Regions from separate parts of the Lactobacillus sp. WILCCON 0058 genome, predicted to be linked through region 2. Evidence: predicted binding sites of a transcription regulator. Region 2 holds the regulator's gene; each other region holds the start of a gene.
What was found. The regulator NrdR, encoded in region 2, represses ribonucleotide reductase genes. The targets are predictions, from matches to a motif close to ACACNATATATNGTGT.
Positions count from the first base shown of each region.

Region 1: nrdJ (ribonucleoside-triphosphate reductase, adenosylcobalamin-dependent) is a predicted target of NrdR. The motif match lies at 3,077-3,092, and genes of this name have one in related genera.
Region 3: nrdD (anaerobic ribonucleoside-triphosphate reductase) is a predicted target of NrdR. The motif match lies at 3,397-3,412, and genes of this name have one in related genera.

Region 1 is NZ_JBUBHM010000001.1:86,980-93,791, forward strand. It holds gene ACYVUU_RS00435 (exodeoxyribonuclease III) at 1-182, shown strand, start outside; gene ACYVUU_RS00440 (hypothetical protein) at 270-809, shown strand; gene ACYVUU_RS00445 (L-lactate dehydrogenase) at 990-1,898, shown strand; gene ACYVUU_RS00450 (aldo/keto reductase) at 2,018-2,875, shown strand; gene nrdJ (ribonucleoside-triphosphate reductase, adenosylcobalamin-dependent) at 3,162-5,381, shown strand; gene ACYVUU_RS00460 (DUF4430 domain-containing protein) at 5,445-5,873, shown strand; gene ACYVUU_RS00465 (ECF transporter S component) at 5,875-6,435, shown strand; gene ACYVUU_RS00470 (cob(I)yrinic acid a,c-diamide adenosyltransferase) at 6,416-6,812, shown strand, end outside.
Region 2 is NZ_JBUBHM010000001.1:1,616,976-1,623,787, forward strand. It holds gene thrS (threonine--tRNA ligase) at 1-88, opposite strand, end outside; gene dnaI (primosomal protein DnaI) at 388-1,311, opposite strand; gene ACYVUU_RS07470 (DnaD domain protein) at 1,322-2,650, opposite strand; gene nrdR (transcriptional regulator NrdR) at 2,654-3,121, opposite strand; gene coaE (dephospho-CoA kinase) at 3,135-3,719, opposite strand; gene mutM (DNA-formamidopyrimidine glycosylase) at 3,728-4,549, opposite strand; gene polA (DNA polymerase I) at 4,560-6,812, opposite strand, start outside.
Region 3 is NZ_JBUBHM010000001.1:244,724-251,535, reverse strand. It holds gene ACYVUU_RS01210 (iron-sulfur cluster assembly protein) at 1-257, opposite strand, end outside; gene nrdG (anaerobic ribonucleoside-triphosphate reductase activating protein) at 276-998, opposite strand; gene nrdD (anaerobic ribonucleoside-triphosphate reductase) at 1,070-3,280, opposite strand; gene ACYVUU_RS01195 (phenolic acid decarboxylase) at 3,917-4,453, shown strand; gene ACYVUU_RS01190 (PadR family transcriptional regulator) at 4,502-5,035, shown strand; gene ACYVUU_RS01185 (carboxylate--amine ligase) at 5,200-6,459, opposite strand; gene asnB (asparagine synthase (glutamine-hydrolyzing)) at 6,491-6,812, opposite strand, start outside.

The DNA of each region.
Region 1 (6,812 bases), 1.5 Mb from region 2:
TTGAAGGGGTCTACTCCTGGTGGGCCCAGCGGGTGCGGACGGCCAAGGCCAATAATTCCGGCTGGAGAATCGACTACTGGCTGGTCTCCAACCGCCTGGCCGACCAGGTGGAGAAGTCGGAAATGATCGCGACTGGGGAAAGAGCGGATCATTGTCCAATTTTATTGGAAATTAATCTATAATTCGGTTACAATTAGAAGTTAGAGGATGAAAAAACAAAGAACTTTTAGCAAAGAATTTTAGTATTAGTATATGAGGCGTATGTGTATATGAAGAGATTAGAAAAAGGGGTCATCGGTCTGATCCTGGTCATTTTTGCCGGCACGGCGATTATGGCCTTCAGCAGCGGTGGCCAGAAAGCAGAAAGCAGTTCAGACGCCTTCGATACCTCAGAGTACCAGAAGGCAGTCAAGTCAACGGACAACCACCACTTCAAGAACTTGAAGGTGGAATTGACCGGCAAGAAGAGCAAGATTACTGGCATCCTGCCCAAGTCACCAACCACGATCAGCCTGCTCAAGCAGTGGAAGAAGAAGAAGGTTGACTTGAATTTCAAGGCCAGCAAGAAGGACGGCTTGCTCGTCAGCACGCAGAAGGTTAACCTGCCAACCCCTAAGGGGCAGGAATTGACCCATGCCATTACGGGCGAGATCGGCTATGATCCAGCCAGTGACAAGCTGCTGATTTTTGCCAGCGACAAGAACTACAGCCAGGGCTTCTACCCCCTGGGCCGCTTGAAGAGAAACGGCCCAAGCTCAGTATCTTTGAGCGCTGGCCAGGATCCGCTGGAATTCAGTTTTACAGATTAAGCAGAAGGACTTTCATTTTTATGGAAGTCCTTTTTCTTTTGCCGTGACTTTCTTTTCATAATTTTTAACCAGGTTCAAACTTTTTTAATTAAGTAAAGCTTGCACTTTGGCCAAACTTGTTTTATTGTTAATTATGAAAAAATAATTGACGATATATTAAAAAGCAAGGAGGAATCTTTGATGAGAAAAGTAGCAGTGATCGGCATGGGACACGTTGGGGCCACGGCGGCCTTTATTCTCTTTACGCACGGGGTAGCAGACGAATTGGTCTTGCTGGACAAGAATGAGACCAAGTGCCAGGCTGAATGGGGCGACCTGCGCGACACCCTGGGCAGAAATGACTTCTACGTCAACGTCAAGTGGGGCGACTGGAAGGAATTGGCGGACACCGACTTGATCATCACCGCTTTTGGTGACGTGGCGGCCTCAATCACGACTGGTGACCGTTTCGCGGAATTCCCGATCAACACCAAGAACGCGGTTGAAGTTGGCCAGAAGATCAAGGACAGCGGCTTCAAGGGCGTCATCATCAACATCTCCAATCCTTGCGACGTGGTAACTTCTATCTTGCAAAAGGTGACCGGCCTGCCAAAGAATCAAGTCTTTGGGACCGGGACCTTCCTGGATACTTCCAGAATGCAGCGGGTCGTCGGGGAAAAGTTGGGCCAGGACCCAAGAAACGTGTCCGGCTTCAACCTGGGCGAGCACGGGTCCAGCCAGTTTACGGCCTGGTCAACCGTCTGGGTCAACAACCGGCCAGCCAAGGACCTCTTCAATGAAGAAGAGAAAGAAGAAATGGACCGCTTGAGCAAGGACAATGCTTTCAAGGTTGGCAAGGGCAAGGGCTACACTTGCTACGCTGTTGCTACCTGCGCGGTTCGTTTGGCCAGAGCAGTCTTCTCTGACGCCAAGTTCTACGGCCCAACCAGCTGCTACGTTGAATCCTTGGGGACCTACATCGGCTACCCTTCAATCGTTGGCAAGCATGGGGTAGAAGAAGTACCAGTTTTGGATTTGCCAGCTGATGAACAGGCCAAATTGGAAGCTTCTGCCAAGAAGCTGAAGGACAGTCTGGCCAGCTTGGAATAAAAAAACAAAAACTTTAAAAGTAAAGTCAAGATGTTAGAAAATCCTCCCGTCAGGGAGGATTTTTGTTATAATAAACTAAATTACAAAAAGTAAGTAGCATGTTTGACAGGAGGCAAAAAATGACTTTGCACGGTTTGGAAGATACTTACGAATTGGCCAACGGGGTCAAAATTCCCGTGATTGGTTTCGGGACCTGGCAGACGCCAGATGGCGACGTGGCTCAAGAAGCAGTTGAAGCAGCCTTGAATGCCGGCTACCGGCATATCGACACGGCCGCGGCTTATGGCAATGAGGCGAGCGTGGGCCGGGCCATCAAGAAGAGCGGGGTTAAGAGGGGCGACTTGTTCGTGACCAGCAAGCTCTGGAACGGGTCCCACAGCTATGAAGGAGCCAAGGCCGCTATTGACGACAGCCTGCTCAAACTAGACACGGACTACCTGGACCTGTACTTGATCCACTGGCCAAATCCGGTTGCTGTCCGGGACCACTGGGCAGAAGCCAACGCGGAAGCCTGGCGGGCCATGGAAGAAGCTGTTCAGGCTGGCAAGATCCGGGCGATCGGTGTTTCCAACTTCCGCCGCCACCACCTGGAAGCCCTCTTGAAGACGGCAGAAATCAAGCCTGTGGTCAACCAGATCTGCCTTAACCCAAATGACCTGCAAGCGGAAGTAACGGCCGCTAACAAGGAATATGGCCTTTTGAGCGAGGCTTACAGTCCTTTGGGGACGGGTGGCCTTTTGGGCAATGAGACCATCAAGGCAGTTGGGGCCAAGTATGGCAAGTCCAGCGCCCAGGTTTTGATCCGCTGGTCCCTGCAGCATGGCTTCTTGCCGTTGCCAAAGTCAGTCCACCCGGACTACATCGAGGCCAACGCCGAAGTCTTTGACTTTGAACTTACCGAAGACGACATGACCAAGCTGGATGGCCTGCAAGGGATCGGGCAGCCGGTTTTGGATCCGGACCAAGCTGAATTTTAGCGAAAAACTGAAAATTTTTATGAAAAAGACTGCACAACGTACCAGAAACCTGTCTGGTATTTATGCAGTGTTTTTGTATATATTCGCAAAAGCCGAACGAAAATTGCAAAAATTTTTTTGAAAAAATTTTTTCGGTGGCTGAAGGCTTACGGGGTTTGAATTGAACCGACATACATTTTCTCGTGTTCGCCTGGTTACACGATACTAGATATTGTGTTTCACAGGAAGACTGCTAACATATGGAGTGCTTAGAAAATAATGAGACAAGCAGAAAGGATCTGAGAAGATGAGTGAAGAAATATCGCTCTCGGCTGAATTTGTCGACCGGGTGAAAAAGAGTGTAAAACCCCACTGGGGCAAGCTGGGCTGGGTAACCTACAAGCGGACCTATGCCCGCTGGCTGCCGGAAAAGGGGCGGAGTGAAAACTGGGATGAAACCGTCAAGCGGGTGGTTGAAGGAAACATCAACCTGGATCCCCGGCTCAAGGACTCCCCAAGTCTGGAACTGAAGCAGAGCCTGACTGAAGAAGCTGAACGGCTCTACAAGCTGATCTACGGTTTGGGTGCGACGCCATCTGGCCGGAACTTGTGGATTTCCGGGACCGACTACCAAAGACGGACCGGGGATTCCTTGAACAACTGCTGGTTTGTGGCTATCCGCCCGCAAAAGTACGGGGACAGCAAGATTGTGCCCAGCTATCTTAGCAAGCAGGAAAAGGCTGTCTCCATGCCTTTCTCCTTCCTCTTTGACGAACTGATGAAGGGGGGCGGGGTTGGCTTCTCAGTTGCCAGATCCAACATCAGCCAGATCCCCCGGGTCGATTTTGCCATCGACCTGCAGCTGGTAATCGACGAGACCAGTGAATCTTACGATGCTTCCGTCAAGGTTGGGGCCGTTGGCAAAAATGAATTGGTCCAAGATTCTGACAGCATCTACTACCGCCTGCCGGACACCCGGGAAGGCTGGGTTTTGGCTAATGCCCTCTTGATCGACCTCCACTTTGCCCAAACCAACCCGGACCGCAAGCAAAAGCTGATCCTGGACTTGTCTGACATCCGTCCTTACGGGGCAGAGATCCACGGTTTCGGCGGCACGGCTTCCGGCCCAATGCCTTTGATCTCCATGCTGCTGGACGTCAACGAAGTCTTGAACAATAAGGCCGGCGGCCGTCTTACGGCTGTCGATGCCACTGACATCTGCAACTTGATCGGCAAGGCAGTCGTGGCTGGCAATGTCCGCCGGTCAGCCGAACTGGCCCTGGGCTCAAACGACGACCAGGACTTCATTTCCATGAAGCAGGACCAGGAGAAGCTGATGCACCACCGCTGGGCATCCAACAACAGCGTGGCGGTTGACTCAGCCTTCAGCGGCTACCAGCCAATCGCTGCCGGGATCCGGGAAAACGGGGAGCCGGGGATCGTGAACCTGGACTTGTCCAAGAACTATGGCCGGATCATTGATGGCTACCAGGCCGGAATTGACGGGGACGTGGAAGGGACCAACCCTTGCGGGGAGATCTCCCTGGCCAACGGGGAACCTTGCAACCTCTTTGAAGTCTTCCCGCTGATCGCGGAAGAACAGGGCTGGGACCTGCAGGAAGTCTTTGCCTTGGCGGCCCGCTACACCAAGCGGGTAACTTTTAGTCCTTATGACTGGGAAATTTCCCGGGAAATAATTCAAAAGAACCGCCGGATCGGGATCTCCATGTCCGGGATCCAGGACTGGCTCTTGACCAGACTGGGCAACCGGGTGGTCACTGGCTTCAAGGATGACTTTGACCCGGAAACCCATGAAGCCATTAAGGTGCCAGTCTACGACAAGCGGGCCATCAAGGCGGTTGATCACCTTTACAAGGCAGTGGTCAAGGCTGATCAGGCCTACAGCAAGACTTTGGGCTGCAATGAATCAATCAAGCACACCACGGTCAAGCCGTCAGGCACGGTGGCTAAGCTGGCCGGGGCCAGTGAAGGCATGCACTTCCACTACGGTGCTTACTTGATCCAGCGGATCCGTTTCCAGGATTCTGACCCGCTTTTGCCAGCCTTGAAGGCCTGCGGCTACCGGACGGAAGCAGATATCTACACGGAAAACACGACCTGCGTGGAATTTCCGATCAAGGCGGTAGGGGCGGATAACCCTAACTTTGCTTCAGCCGGCACGGTTTCAATCGCGGAACAATTTGCTACCCAGGCCTTCTTGCAGACTTACTGGTCGGACAACGCGGTTTCCTGCACGATTACTTTCCAGGATTCTGAAGCAGACCAGGTTGAATCCTTGCTCCGCCAGTACCGCTTCATCACCAAGTCGACCTCGCTTTTGCCATACTTTGGCGGATCGCTCCAGCAAGCGCCAAAGGAACCGATCGACAAGGAGACTTATGAAAAGCGCAGCCGGGAAATCACCGGCGACGTGGAAGAGGTCTTCAGCCAGCTGAATAGCGACGTCAAGGACCTGGAACTGGTCGACCAGACTGACTGTGAAGGCGGCGCCTGCCCAGTTAAGTAAGGCAGATAAAGAAAAAATAAAAGACAAAAATAAAACTGAAATAAAAAACGGGAGAAACAAAAGATGAAAAAGAAGATTTTAGCAGTCGTAGTTGCCTTGGCAGCCTTCGTGGGCCTTTTTGCCAGCCAGCCTGTCCAAAGGCAAAGCGTGCAAGCAGCTAAGACCACCAAGACGGCTAAGGCCAAGCAAATCAGCGTGACCTACACTTTGAAGGACACGACCAAGGCCAAGAACAAGCAGACTGTAGCCAAGAAGACCTTCAAGGTCAAGAAAGGGACGAGCGTCTTCACTGTTTTGAAAAAGGCCTGGAAGGTCAGCTACACTAAATCTTCATACGGCGTCTTCATCACCAAGATCAAGGGGCTGGGCGACGAAAAGAAGAAGCTCTACTGGACTTACACAGTTAACGGCAAGATGGCCAAGGTAGCGGCTGACAAGGACAAGCTGACCAAGAACAAGTCCAAGGTTGTCTTCACTCTGAAGCAATACTAAGATGCAGACCAAGGAACGCTACCAGCTGCAAAGGCTGACCCTGCTGGCCCTGCTAACGGCGATGTGCGTGGTTTTGCGGATCTTTAAAATTATCGATATCCCCAATGTCCAGCCAGTGACTGATATTATCATGCTAGCCACGCTGGAACTGGGGGCAGGGACGGGGATTCTCCTGGCCGTTTTGGTCATGGTGATCTCCAACATCTTCCTGGGCTTTGGAATTTGGACCTTGCCGCAGATTTTTGCCTACGCGGCCTGCGCCTTGACCGTGGCATTATTTGCCAGGCTTTTGCCGCTGAAAAGCCGGAAATTCTACTGGCTGCAGGAGCTCCTGGTCGGCTTTCTGGGCCTGGAATACGGCTTCTTCGTCAGCCTGGGCATGGCTGGCTGGGGCGGCTGGGCAGCTTTCATCGCCTACTGGGTCAGCGGCCTGACCTTTGACTTGTATCACGCCGCCGGCAACCTGGCCTTTTATCCTATCCTTTATCTGCCATTGATTTTGGGCCTGGACCGGTTTAAAAAGAAAGCAGGGTGGAAGCAAAATGCTCAAAGTCTACACTAAAGTCGGCGACCAGGGGAAAACCAAGCAGGTTACCGGCAAGATGGTTGCCAAATACACCCCGCAGATCCAGACACTGGGAGCTCTCGATGAGCTGCAGTCCTGGCTGGGGGTTACGGTGGCCAACCTTTCTCCGGCCTGCCAGAGATTGGAAGAAAAGCTGATCAAGCTGGAGCGGGAACTGTATGAATTGCAGGCTGACCTGGTGGTCAAGCGGCACCATACGATTACTTTGGCTGAAGTGACTTACATGGAAGAGCAGATTGATGCCTGGACGGAAGAATTGCCGGAAATGAAGGAATTCATCCTGCCTGGCGGGTCAAAGACCAGCGCCAACCTCCAGTATGCCCGGGCACTGGCCCGGACCAGCGAGCGGGTCT
Region 2 (6,812 bases):
TTGAAATGCTGGAAGCAAGGTCAGCAACGGAAACGGCTGCGTCAAATTCTTTCTTTGAGCCATCTGGCAGAGTCAAAGCAAAACTCATTGGTTTAAATCCTCCAAAAACAAAAAAGTCCCGAGCACAAATACATGCTCGGGACGATTAATCATCGTGGTTCCACCCAAAATTCAGGCCTCAAGCGGCCTCTCTTATTGGACTGATAACGGCGTCCAACCTTGTCATTTATCTTTTGGGGTCATAGAAGGTGGGGTTCCTCCCAAATGGGGGCTTTCAGAACGGGGCCCCTCTCTCTGAAGCGGGAGGAATCATGTCTTCTATTTACTTTTCGATTATACCCCCTTGCCCAAATAAGACAAGGCTTTTTTGCCACTTTTTTCAAAAAATTACTGCAGGCGGCGGTTGTTCCCAGAAACAACCACTTCTTTAGCCAAATAGCGTACTCTTTGCATCAGCCGGGCCGCCTTGACCGGGTCATCTGCATTCTTGGTCGCGCTAAAGTGGCTCTCAAGCGTATCCATGTCAAAGTTGGAGCTGAAGAAGGTCGGCAGGTCATTGTCCATCCGGGCCTGAAGAATCACGCCCAAAACGTCATCTCTTGACCAGGGACTGAGGGTCTCTGCCCCAATGTCGTCCAAAATCAAGACATCGCAAGCAGCCAGGCGCTGGATTTCAGCCTGCAGGCTGTTGTCGCCAAAGTGGCTGGACAGGCCCGCGATAAAGGTCGGCATGTGCAAAAAGATCACCTTGGCCCCCATTTCCGCTACCCGGTTGGCCAGGCCCGCTAAAATGTAGGTCTTCCCGACCCCAAAGTCTCCGCTTAAATAGAGGCCCTTGGCGTGGGGATTGCTCTGGTAAGCCTGCAAAAAGGCCCCTACTTCAAACAAGGCCTGCTTGCGCTCAACTGCCACGTCCAAGTCTTCTAACTTGACCCGGCGCAATTTCTCCGGCAAGTCAATCAGCTCAATCCGCCGCTTGGCCGCTTCTTCTTTGTCCCGGCGCTGCTTAGCCTGGCTGGCCTGGTAGCGGATCCCGATTAGGGGTCCCTCCATAAAAAGCTCAGGCAAATAACCGCTGATCACTTTGTCGTGGCCGTCTTTTTGCTGGCAGTATTCATAGAGGCTGGCAAAGCTGGCGTCCACGCTCTCCTTGGTCAGCTGGTCCTGGTGGGCAGTAAGAAAAGCCCGGACGTCAGGGTCAGCGAAAACCTGCTTTTTCATCTTTTCAAATGATTCCGCCGAAAAATCCTGCCCGTTCTTGGCTGCCGCGGCCTTAGCCGCTTCACTCAACATGTCGCCAATTGCTCTCATCTAATCACCCTTACTTGTCTTTCTTGTCCGGCCCCTGCAGCATCTTCCGCAAGTCTTCATCTGAAATATTGACCGGCTGGACAAACTGCTTCTTGTTCCAGTCAGTCCCCTTTTCAAGCCGCCGGTTGCCCGCTGAGTAGTTCTTCTTTTGCCCTGCCTGGGCCTGCTTCTTTCCATCGCGCAGATGCTTGATGGCGGCTTCCGGGGTCGTGATTCCCTTTTGCAGCCAGTCGTTGGCGATCCTGTTGGCCAAATCCTGGGTCAAAACTGGCTGGTAGTTGAGGCAGGTGTAGACCAGAACATTGATCAAGCCATGGTTCAAGTGAATCTGTCTGTCCAGGTTGTTGACGATCTGCCGCTCTCTGGCCGTGGTAAAGCCGCCCTTCTCCAGCTTCATGTCATCCAAAAAATTAATCGGCGTCTTAGAGGTAACCAGGTCTAAAAGCTCCTGGTCCTGCTGGTCCACGCTTGGCCGGTCCTGCTTTTCTTCCTGGCGCTTGATTACCTGCTTGCGGCGGTGGTCAGCCTTGTAGTTGTAGTTGAGGCTCTTTCTAATCGCCGCGGCATCCAGCTGGTAGCTGCCATGCAGGGTCGGCAGGGTTTCGTTGATAAACTCTTCCTCGCTTAAGCCGTAAAGCTCCATGATGGACCGGATTTCGTCTTTTTGCCGGTCGATCTCGCTTTCCGGGATCTGGTAAGTCGCGAAGCGGTCTTTCAAGTACTGCCAGTCGATCTGCTTTAAATTGACCTGGGCATCTTCAGTCTTTTGGCTGGCATTTTCCTCAGCTGCCTTTTGGACATCTTCTGAAGGATTGATGGCCTCATTTTCCGGCAGGCGGAAGACTTCAAAAAATGAAGCGGAAACTTCTTCTAGATTGTCCAGCTGCCGCTCCTTGACCTGGGCCTGCTTGGCAAATTCCCGGGAAAGCTGGCTGAAGCGGACACCGCCAACTTTTTCCTTTAAGAGGCTGGCTAACAGCGAAGTGTTGAAAAATTCACTGGCATCCGGCACGGCATGCAGCTTAAAAGCCAAAATATCCCCCAAGCGGAGATTGTGGCTGACATAGGTCTTCAAGAGCCCCACAGCTTCCAGTTTATGCAGGGCCTGCCAGAGCTGGCGGAGGCTGCAGTCCAGGTCTTCTTGCAAGCTGTACAGGGCACTTGAAGCAGACAAGGACCGGTAAGGATCAAAGTCCTGGACCAGAGTCTGGTAAAGGGCAACCCCTAAAGCCCCGATCAAGGGCTGGTAGAGCTTGATCAAGACCTGCCCCTGGCCGGATTGGCCTGGCAGCTCATTTAAAACGACGTAGCGCAGACGCGGATTGGAATTCTCGTACATGGACTACTTGGCCTTGCTGTGCCGGTCCATCATGTCCTCCATGGTCTTCATGAAGCTGGACATGTCAGTGAACTGGCGGTAGATGGAGGCAAAGCGGATGTAGGCAACGTCGTCGATGTCGGCTAATTGGTCCATGACTAATTCCCCGATTTCCTTGGAGTAGATCTCGCTGACTCCTTTAGCTCGGATCCGGTTTTCAACATTGTCGACCAGCTTGTTGAGCTGTTCACTGGTTACCGGCCGCTTCTGGCAGGCAGCCGCCACCCCGTTCAGGATCTTTTCCCGGCTGAAGGCCTCTCTGGTGCCGTCGTTCTTGATCACCAAAAGGGGTGATTGTTCCACCCGTTCAAAAGTCGTAAAGCGGTAGCCGCAGTTTTCGCATTCCCGCCGCCGGCGGATGGTCCGCCCTTCGTCAGTCGGCCGAGAATCAATAACCCGGGAGGCATTTTGATGGCAATTTGGACAAAGCATGTTGAAGCTCCTTTCACGCGATAGTTTTCAGCAGATTGCTCAATTTCTCTCTTAGTTCTTCTATTGTACCAGTATTTTCAAGCACATAGCTAGCCAACAGGCGTTTTTCCCCCAATGGCAGCTGGGCATTCATCCGCCTTTTAGCTTCTGCTTGGCTTAAAGAGTCCCGCGCCATCAAACGCTCTAGTTCTACTTCTTCCGGCGCCGCGATCAAGAGGACAGCGTCAAAGTAGTCCTGCCAGCCAGCTTCAAAGAGCAGGGGCACGTCGATGACGCAGACAGAAGCCTGACTGTTCTTCATCTGCTTTTGAACTTCTTTTAAGACCTCGCCCTGGGTAATTTCAGACAATCTTTTCAAAGCATCAGGATTGGCAAAGACATACTGGCCCAGCTTCTTCCGGTTTAAAGTCTTATCTTTATTAAAAAAGTCCGGCCCGAATTCTTCTAAGATCTTTTGCCAGGAGACCTGGCCAACTTCGGCCTGCTGGTGGGCAATGGCGTCGCTGTCGATAACCTGGCAGCCCATATCTTTTAATATCCGGCTGGCGGTCGACTTGCCTGTGGCAATCCCGCCGGTCAGTCCCAGATAAAAAGTCATCTGCTGCTCTACCTCTTTTGACAATGCAGGCAGTAGGTGGTCCCCCGCCCGCTGATCTTGATCTTGACGAAGTTTTCCCCGCAGCGCGGGCATGGCTGTCCTTCCTTGCCGTAGACCTTGAGCCTTTCTTGATAGTGGCCGGCTTCTCCGTCAGCGTTTAAGAAGCTGTGTACGGTCGTGCCTCCGCATTTGGTAGCTTCTTCAATGGTTTCATTGATGGCTGTATAGAGCCGCTTGACCTGGTCCTCAGTTAATTCGTTGGCAGGGATCAAAGGGTTGATCTGGCTTTGCCAGAGAACTTCATCAACATAAATGTTGCCCAGACCTGCCACCAGGGTCTGGCCCATGAGCAGGGTCTTGATTCCCTGGCTCCTCTTCTTCAAGCCTTTTGCAAAATAGTCCAGGGTAAATTCTGGCGTATTTGCTTCAAGGCCTAAATTCTTCAAGCCCGTAATCTGGAATTCAGTTCCAGTTTCCACCAGCTGCAGGCGGCCGAATTTGCGAACATCCGCGTAGCGGAGAGCACTTCCGTCAGTAAAGGCAAACTGCATGTGCTCATGCTTGTCTACTGGTGCATCCCAAGTCGTTAAGTGGTACTTGCCTTCCATCCGCAAATGGGAAACGACGGTCAAGTCGCCTAAACGGAAGAGCAGGAATTTGGCATAGCGGTCAACAGCAGTAAAGGTCTTGCCCTTTAACTCCTTTTTAAAAGCTTCCGGGTCGCCGGTGATGACCTTGTCATACCAAATATCGACATGGTCGATCGTCTTGCCCACGACCAAGGGCCGCAGGGTCCGGCGGACCGTTTCAACCTCAGGCATTTCTGGCATTTTTTACCTCCTACTTTGCTTCATACCAGTCATGGCCCCAGCCGGCATCAGCGACTAAAGGCACGTCCAACTTAACGGCTGACTGCATGACTAACGGGACAATCTTCTGGATCGTTTCTAATTCATCAGCTGGCACGTCAAAAATCAATTCGTCGTGGACCTGAACAACCATCTTGGTCTTTAACCCTAGTTCATCCAGCTTCTTTTGCATATTGATCATGGCAATCTTCATGATGTCGGCAGCTGACCCTTGGATTGGGGAGTTGATGGCTGTTCTTTCCGCGAAAGAGCGGACATTGAAGTTCTTGGCGTGGATATCTGGCAGATAGCGGCGGCGGTGCATGATAGTTTCCGCGTAGCCCTTTTCTCTGGCGTCTTTAACGGCCCGGTCCATGTAGGCCTGGATGCCTGGGTACTGGTCAAAGTATTCGTCGATGAATTCCTTGGCCTGCTTGCGGGAGATGTCCAGGTTCTTGGAAAGGCCGTAGTCAGAGATCCCGTAGACGATCCCGAAGTTGACAGCCTTGGCCCGCCGTCTTTGGAGCGGCGTTACTTCGTCAACGCTCTTTAAGTGGAAGATCTTCATGGCCGTGTGGGCGTGAATGTCGTAGCCGGTCTTGAAGGCTTCCTGCATGTTCGGGTCTTCTGAAACATGGGCCAGGACCCGGAGCTCGATTTGGGAATAGTCGCAGGAATAGATATAGCCATCCGGACTTGATGGGACAAAGGCCTTTCTGATCTGCTTGCCTTCTTCCGTTCTGGTTGGGATGTTCTGCAAGTTAGGATCGACTGAAGACAGGCGGCCAGTTGCCGTCAAAGTTTGCAAATAGCGGGTGTGGATGCGGCCGTCACGCTCATCGATGACGTCTAAGAGGCCCTTGACGTAGGTAGACTGAATCTTGGAGATCTGCCGGTATTCCAGGATGTCGCTGACGACTGGGCTTTGTTCTTTCAATTGGTTTAAGACTTCAACTGAAGTGGAGTAGCCGGTCTTGGTCTTCTTGATGACTGGCAGGCCCAGCTTTTCAAAAAGGATGACGCCCAGCTGCTTTGGTGAATTCAAGTTGAATTCTTCCCCGGCTTCCTTGTAGATCTTCTCTTCCAGGTCCTTTAAACGGACAGCAAAGTCGTTTTCCAGTTCCTTTAAGCGGGAAGGCTGGACCTTGATCCCGTTCATTTCCATCTTGGCCAAAACGCGAGCCGTTGGCAATTCGATCGAGTCGTAGAGGTCGTCTTGCTCGTGCTCTTTCAGCTTGCTTAAAAGAGATTCCTTCAAAGCCGCGATAGCCGCGGTTTTTCCGGCCAGGTGGTTGAAGAAGGCTGAATCATCTGCCGGAATCTTGGCATTCTTCCCCTTTCCGTAGACTTCCAGGTCGGTCTTTAAATCATAGTAGTCGTAGCCTTGGACCAGTTCACCCAAGTCGTTGGAATTTTTCTCATTGTCAACCAGGTAAGAAGCTAAAAGCAGGTCAAAGGTCAAAGATTCAGCCTTGATTCCCAGCCGGTAGAGGCCGTAAGTGGTCCGCTTTAAGTCAAAGACATTCTTTTGGACAGCAGGATCTTCCAGCATTTCCTTCAAGGGGCTTTCCTGCAACAAGGTAACTTCCCGGCTGACGAAAGTTTCCTCGCCAATTCTCAAGGCAAAGCCGGCGAAGTCGGCCAGGTGGTAGTTGTCGCCAAACATGGCCAGGTAGAAAGTGACTTCAGCAGCCTTTGGCAGCTGGTCTAAATTGTCAGCAGTGAGAACGATGTAGTCCTGCTTTTTGACTTCCGTCTTGCTTTCAGTCAATTCCCCTTTTTGGGCTAAATCTGCCAAAAAGCGGCGGAAGTTCATCTTTTCGTAGAAGCGGCGGAGGTCGTCGATATTGCTGCCTTGATATTCAAGATCAGCAAGGGTCACTTCTACTGGACTGTCGCAGTTGATGGTGGCTAATTTTTTACCCAAAAGGGCATTGTCCTTGCCGGCGATCAGGTTTTCCTTCAACTTGGACTTCTTCATTTCGTCAACGTGGTCATACAGATTTTCCACGCTGCCGTATTCTTGGATAAGCTTAGAAGCAGTCTTCGGGCCAACCTTGGCCACGCCTGGGTAGTTGTCAGACGGGTCACCCATCAAAGCCTTCATATCGATGAATTCGGTCGGCGTCACCCCGTTGACTTCTTTCATGTGGTCTGGGGTAAAAGCTTCTAATTTAGTTACCCCGGACTTGGTCACGTAGACGGTCACGTGGTCACTTGCCAGCTGGGTCAAGTCCTTGTCCCC
Region 3 (6,812 bases), 1.4 Mb from region 2:
TACCAGACCAGCTTGATGTCCACCTGCTTGATGGCGTCCAGCTGGCCTACGGCCTGGCGGATTTCCCGGTTGAGGTAGTCGTTTAAGGGGCAGCCGGCCGTCGTCAAGGTCATGGTCACCAGGCAGTTGCCCTCATCATCGATGTCGACTCCGTAGATAAGGCCCAGGTCGACCACATTGACCAGGAGCTCCGGATCGATGACGGTCTGCAGCTGGCCGATAACCTGGTTAACCAAAGCGCGTTTTTCTTCGTCCATTTTTTCCTCGCTAAAAAACTATCTCTGCAGCTTGTCCCAGATGACCGGATGCAGGTCCGGGGTCTTGAGGGACTTCTGCACGTCGATGATCCGCTGGTTGCTGGACCCTCTGAACTGCAGGGTCAAGTCCTTCAAGTTGTCCATGAAGCGGCCGTCGACCAGGATGTCCAGCTTCTTGAGCATTTCCACCTTGTCCGGCGTCTCCTTTAAAAGTTCCTCCCAGGTATAGCCGGACCAGGACCAGATGTCCTTGCTGTGGCCGTATTCAGCCCGGACCCGGTCGATGATCCGGTTGCAGACCCAGGTGTTCAAAAAGGGCTCCCCGCCAAGCAAGGTCAGCCCTTGGACATAGGACTGGCCGATGTCTGCAATGATCTGGTCTTCCAATTCCTGGGTATATGGCCGGCCGTAGTTGAAGTTCTGGGCAGCCAGGTTGTAGCAGCCCGGGCAGTCAAAGAGGCAGCCGGACACGTACAAGGAGCAGCGGACCCCTTCCCCGTCAACGAAGTTGAAGGGCTTGTAGTCGGCAATCTTGTGCTTGCTGTAGTCTTCTGAGATCCATTCGCCCGGCTTGGGATTCTTGGGCTGGCGCTTCATCTTCCGGGGCTTGGCCGTCTGGCCGGCATTTTTAGCCTTGTACTGGTTGGCGTCCACAAAGACCGTTTCCCCGCCGACGCTGATCCGGATCAGGTTGTCCCGGACGTCAGGGCCTTCTTGCTGATTCTTGTCTTTCTCTGGCATCGTGCTTCTCCTTTGCTCTCGATAAAAAATAGGCAGGAAAGATTCCTGCCTATTAGTATAATTCTTTTCGTTTAGTATTGGCTGTTCTTCTGCTTTTCCAGGCTGGCTTCCTCGCTGACCATGCCCAAGCTCATGTGCTTGGCCCGGTGGGCGATTTCTTCGTGCCGGCCGTGGACCATTGGCCGCTTCAATGGGTTGCCCAGGTAGCCGCAGGTCCGCTTGACGCAGTCACAGGTTTCCGGGTTGTGGTTGCCGCATTGCGGGCATTCAAAGCCCTTGGCGGTTGACTTGAACTCGCCGGCAAAGCCGCATTCGTAGCACTTGTCGATTGGCGTGTTGGTACCCAGGTAGCCGACTCTGTCGTAAGCCCAGTCCCAGACAGCTTCCAAGGCGGCCGGGTTTTGCTTCAAGTTCGGGTATTCGCAGTAGTGGATGAAGCCGCCAGCAGCGTAGTATGGGTAGTCCTTTTCAAAGTCCAGCTTTTCAAATGGGGTCGGGTGCTTGCGGACGTCGTAGTGGAAGGAGTTGGTGTAGTATTCCTTGTCCGTGATGTCCTTGACCTTGCCGAACTTTTTCGTGTCCAGGCGGCAGAAGCGGTCAGTCAGACTTTCGCTTGGGGTGGAGTAGACGCTGTAGTGGTAGTGGTTCGGGTCTTCCTTTTCCCACTTGGCGCAGGCATCATGCATCTTTTTGACCACTTCCAAAGTGAAGGCCTTGGCTTCCGGGTTCTTTTCCCAGTTTGGCCCGTAGAAGACCGTGCCGACTTCGTAAAGGCCGATGTAGCCCAGGGAAACCGTGGCCCGGCCGTTCTTGAAGAAGTCGTTGACGTCACCGTCATCGCCAACACCTTTGCCAAATGCACCGTATTCGTACAGGGTCGGAGCGTTGACGGGCTTAGCTTCAGTGACCTTCTTGGCCTTGTATTCGCAGGCTTGCCGGCCCAGTTCCAGGCGGTCATTGAAGATTTCCCAGAAGCGGTCCATGTCGCCCTGGCTTTCCATGGCGATTCTTGGCAGGTTCAAGGTAACCACGCCCAGGTTCATCCGCCCGGAGTTGACTTCCTGGCCATTTTCATCCTTCCAGCCCTGCAGGAAGGACCGGCAGCCCATTGGGGCCTTGAAGGAGCCGGTGATGTCGATGATCTTGTCATAGCTCAAAACGTCTGGGTACATCCGCTTGGTAGCACATTCCAGGGCCAATTCCTTAACGTCGTAGTTCGGGTCGCCTGGGTGCAGGTTCAGCCCCTTCTTCAAAGTGAAGACCAGCTTCGGGAAGATGGCCGTCCGGTGTTCCCGGCCCAGGCCTTCGATGCGGACCTTCAGGATGTCCTTTTGGATTTCCTTTTCAATCCAGTTGGTCCCCAGACCGAAGCCCAAGGTGGTAAAAGGCGTCTGCCCCTGGCTGGAGAACATGGTGTTGATCTCGTATTCCAGGCTCTGCATCGCGTCGTAGATGTCCTTTTGGGTCCGCTTCTTGGCAAAAGCCTGCACCTTGTCTTCGTCGTCGATGAATTCGCGCCCTTCTTCCAGGTGCTTTTCGTAGTTCTTTTCAGCAAAAGGCGCCAGAACTTCGTCGCAGCGGTCAAAGGAGCAGCCGCCGTATTGGCTGGAAGCAACGCTGGTGATGATCTGGGCTACCTGGCTGGTGGCCACCCGGATGGAGTTCGGCACTTCCACGAAGGCATTGCCGATCTTGAAGCCGTGGTTGAGCATGTAGTCAAAGTCGATTAAACAGCAGTTGGACATTGGTGAAAGGGGCGTGTAGTCCAGGTCGTGCCAGTGAATGTCCCCGCGCAGGTGGGCCTTGGCGATGTGCTGGGGCATCAAGGTCAGACCAACCGTCTTGCCCACAGTCCCGGCCGTCAGGTCACGCTGGGTGGCAAAGACGTCAGAGTCCTTGTTGGCATTTTCGTGGACGATGCTTGGGTCCTTGTCGACCAGCTTGGCCAGGCGCTGCTTGGTGTCAGTTTCTGCCTTCCAGTCAGCTTCGTCTTCCTGCCGCTTGGCTTCGTATTCCTTGGCTTCATTCAAGTAGCCCAGCTCGTTCAAGCTGGCCTTAAAAGCATCATGAACTTGAACGGCGTCAACCGTGTAGGCGGCCAGCTTGGCGTAAACCTTGCTCAAAACGGCAGCCTTGATTTCGCTGTCTTCCAGGCCAAGTTCGTCCAGAACCATTTCCAGCTTGAACTGCTCAAATTTAAATGGGGCACCGTCGCGCTTGATGAACTTCTTTGGCGCATTGGCAAAATCCAGGCTCACGGCTTCTGCTGCTGGCTTTAACATGACAATCAACCTCTTATCTCTCAAAAATACTTTACATTTTTTACATCCAGCCCCTGGGGCCGGTTAAGCGAGTTACCCACAAGCAGTAGACTATCTTGTGGATTAAGTGTGGATAACCACCACATCTTGTTTTGTTTATGAGATAAGCATAGCACAAAATACCAGATCTTGTGGTCTATACAAAGACGCATTTGTGTTAAATGACAGAGCAGAATTCAGTTGCCACGGGACTTTGGGCCCGTATATTTTTAAAAAAAGAATATTTTGTTCGGACAAATATTTTTGTCCTTTTGCCAAAGTCCTTCGAAAATTTCAAAAAGATAAAAAAACGTCTAGAGAAAATCAAGAAATTCCAGAATACAACTGTTCTATGTTTCGCCAACTGAGCCAGCAGAGTCTTAGATATTTCAACACAGTCGATTAGCAAACGAAAGTCTCTCACCGCGGGAGACTTTCGCAGTGAGTCCGTATAGACTATTTTTTAGTACAGTACCCTCATCCTCAAATTTTTTGAGACTGGCGGGCAATCTTTTTTAGTGACAATATTTGACAATAACGACATAAAGTGATAATCTGTTTTATGTCGATAACAACATTTATGAAAGGTGGAAAATAATTATGGCAAATTTAAATCACATGGACAAGCAATTCAAAACATTGGATGACTTTTTAGGAACGCATTTCATTTATACGTATGATAATGGCTGGGAATATGAGTGGTACGCTAAGAATGATCACACGGTCGATTATCGAATTCATGGCGGAATGGTTGCTGGACGTTGGGTTAAGGATCAGCCTGCGCATATTCATCAATTAACTGAGGGCATTTATAAAGTTGCTTGGACCGAGCCAACGGGAACCGATGTTGCCTTGGATTTCGTTCCTAATGAACATAAGCTTAACGGTACGATCTTCTTTCCAAAATGGGTACAAGAACATCCAGAGATTACGGTCTGCTTCCAAAATGAACATATTGATTTAATGCATGAATCACGTGAAAAGTATGAGACTTATCCAAAATTGGTGGTTCCTGAATTTGCAACAATTACCTATATGGGCGATGCTGGTCAAGATAATGATGAAGTTATCAACGAAGCTCCTTATGCCGGTATGACCGACGATATCCGCAATGGTAGCTTCTTTGATGAAAATTATCATCGCTTGGCTAAATAGCTTGTTATATAATATTTTGCAGAATCAGATCGGAAAGGATGCTGCAAAATGCCGCAAAAAAGGATACTCCCTTATGTTATTATGGGGATTCTGCTTAATAAGGACTGTACTGGAAAGCAGATTATGGATGAGTTTCGCTTTGACATTGGAGAATTCTGGCAATCATCACATAGTCAGGTTTATCCAGAGCTAAAACGCATGGAACAAGATCATTGGATTGAAAGCTATTCAATGAAAGGTAATGATAAAGAGATACATTATCATTTAACAGCTAATGGTTATGAAGTTATTAATAGTTGGTTGATGGAACCTGTTGATAAGCTGCCGGTATCCAAAGACCTATTTTCCTTAAAGATATTTTTCATCAATGACTGTAATGATCCGAGACTAGAAAAACTGTTTGACCACCAGATTCAATTGGTCAGCGACAGTCTTAATCATCTGCGCAAGCGTCAGCAAGCATTATTCAGCAGCCAAGAACAGATTGATCAACAATATGGACATTATTTGATTTTAACTCGCGCGATCAGCCGGCAAGAAAATCAATTGGCCTGGTTGGAAGATAAATTGAATAATCGGTAATGAAAAGAGCAATCGCGGTATGAGTCTGGGAAAAACTAGGCTCTAGATAAATAAAAAAGGTGAAACTCGATGTAATATTTCGAGCTTCACCTTTTTTGCTTGCTGGACAGCTAATATTTTTATTCGTTAGAGTCTTTTTCTCCAGACTCTTGTAACATCATTTCTTATTTGTCGAAGTACTGGCCCTTGTTGACCTGGAAGTAGGTCTTGAAGCGCTTGTAGTAGTTGTGGAACATGTACTTCATCAAAAGCCAGCGCTTAAAGGAGCTGTCCTGGTCGTAGAAGACGGTCGTCCCTACCTGGCCGGCGTCGATCAATTTTAAGGCCGCCTGCTTGGCCTCGTTGTCAACGGCGTATTCCTTGAAGATCTTCTCCGGCACGCCCAGCCAAAGCATGTGGCTGCTTTCCAGTTTGTTGGCGTAGACGGTCTCCTGGCCGGCCAAGGAGTCTTCAGCGTAGTCTTCCACGTACCACTTGGCCAGGTTGTAGCCGTTCAAGGTCACGTAGAAGCTGGACCGGCCTTGGCGGAGGTTGATTTCAAAGAACTTGTACTGGCCGTCGCGGGCATCGTACTTGATGTCGAAGTTGGCCATGCCGACATAGTTGATCTTCTCCAGGAAGGTCTGGACGGTCTCGTAGAGCTTTTCATCATAGGCAGGCAAAATAGCCATGTAGTTACCGATTGACTGCGGAGTCGGGTCTTCCAAGAGTGGGTGGCCCAGGCACATCATCTTGACCTGGTGGTGCTTGTCCACGTAGGCGTTCAAGACCCGCATGTTGGAGTCATCGCCCGGGATAAAGTCCTGCAGGATCAAGTCTTCCTTGTAGCCGTTGGTGTAGATCTTGCCCACGATGTCCTTGAATTCATCCAGGTCCTTGATGACAAAAGCCTTCTTCCGGCCTTCAAACTGGACGTCCAGCCAAGAAACCGGGTCTTCCGGCTTTAAGGCAACCGGAAAGGCAAAAGGCACGTCGGCGTATGAGCCGTCCTGGTAGTCAGCCAGCTTGATGATCTTGGTCTTCGGGTAAGGCAGGCCGTATTCTTCACAGACCTCGTAGAAGCCTTCCTTGGAGATCAGCTTTTCCAAAAGCTGGTAGTCGATGTAAGGAACAACGAAGGTCCCTTCCAGCTCTTGCTTGTGCTTAGCCAGCAGTTCCGCGTAGCCGTCCCCACAGGCAATCAGAATGACTGGCTCTTCATGATTCTGGTATTCCTTGATTTTTTCCTGCATGACTTCCATGAAGCCCGGGTCTTCGGAAAAACCAGGGTGCACTTCAACGTCCACGATCTTGGAGTAGCGGGTTGCCGCCAATTGCGTTGCCGCCCAAGCCTGGACCTTGATGCCGTAAGCTTCGTTAAAAGACCGCGCCATCCCATAGACGTTGATGTCGCTGCCCAGCAAAATTGGTGTAAATTTAGCCATTAGTAATTAAATTCTCTCTCTTCTTTTTGGATTAGAGCAGCTTGCCTTGAGCAATCAGGCTGGCCACTTCTGGCTGCACGTGTTGGTACTTGCGCACAGTTCCCTCGTAGTCAACGAAGAAGAGCTTGTACCAAACCAGGAAGGTGTAAATTGCCCAGATCTGCCGGCGGTGAGAACCGTCCCCATTGTAGTTCTCGTCCAGCAGGTCCAGGATCTTCTTTTGTTCAAAAATATCATTGACGAAATCTTCGCTGAAGAGGTCTCTGACCTGCTTGTAGAAACGCTCTTCCTGCAGCCACTGCTTGATTGGCGTCGGGAAGCCCAGCTTCGGCCGCTTGGCCCATTCATCCGGC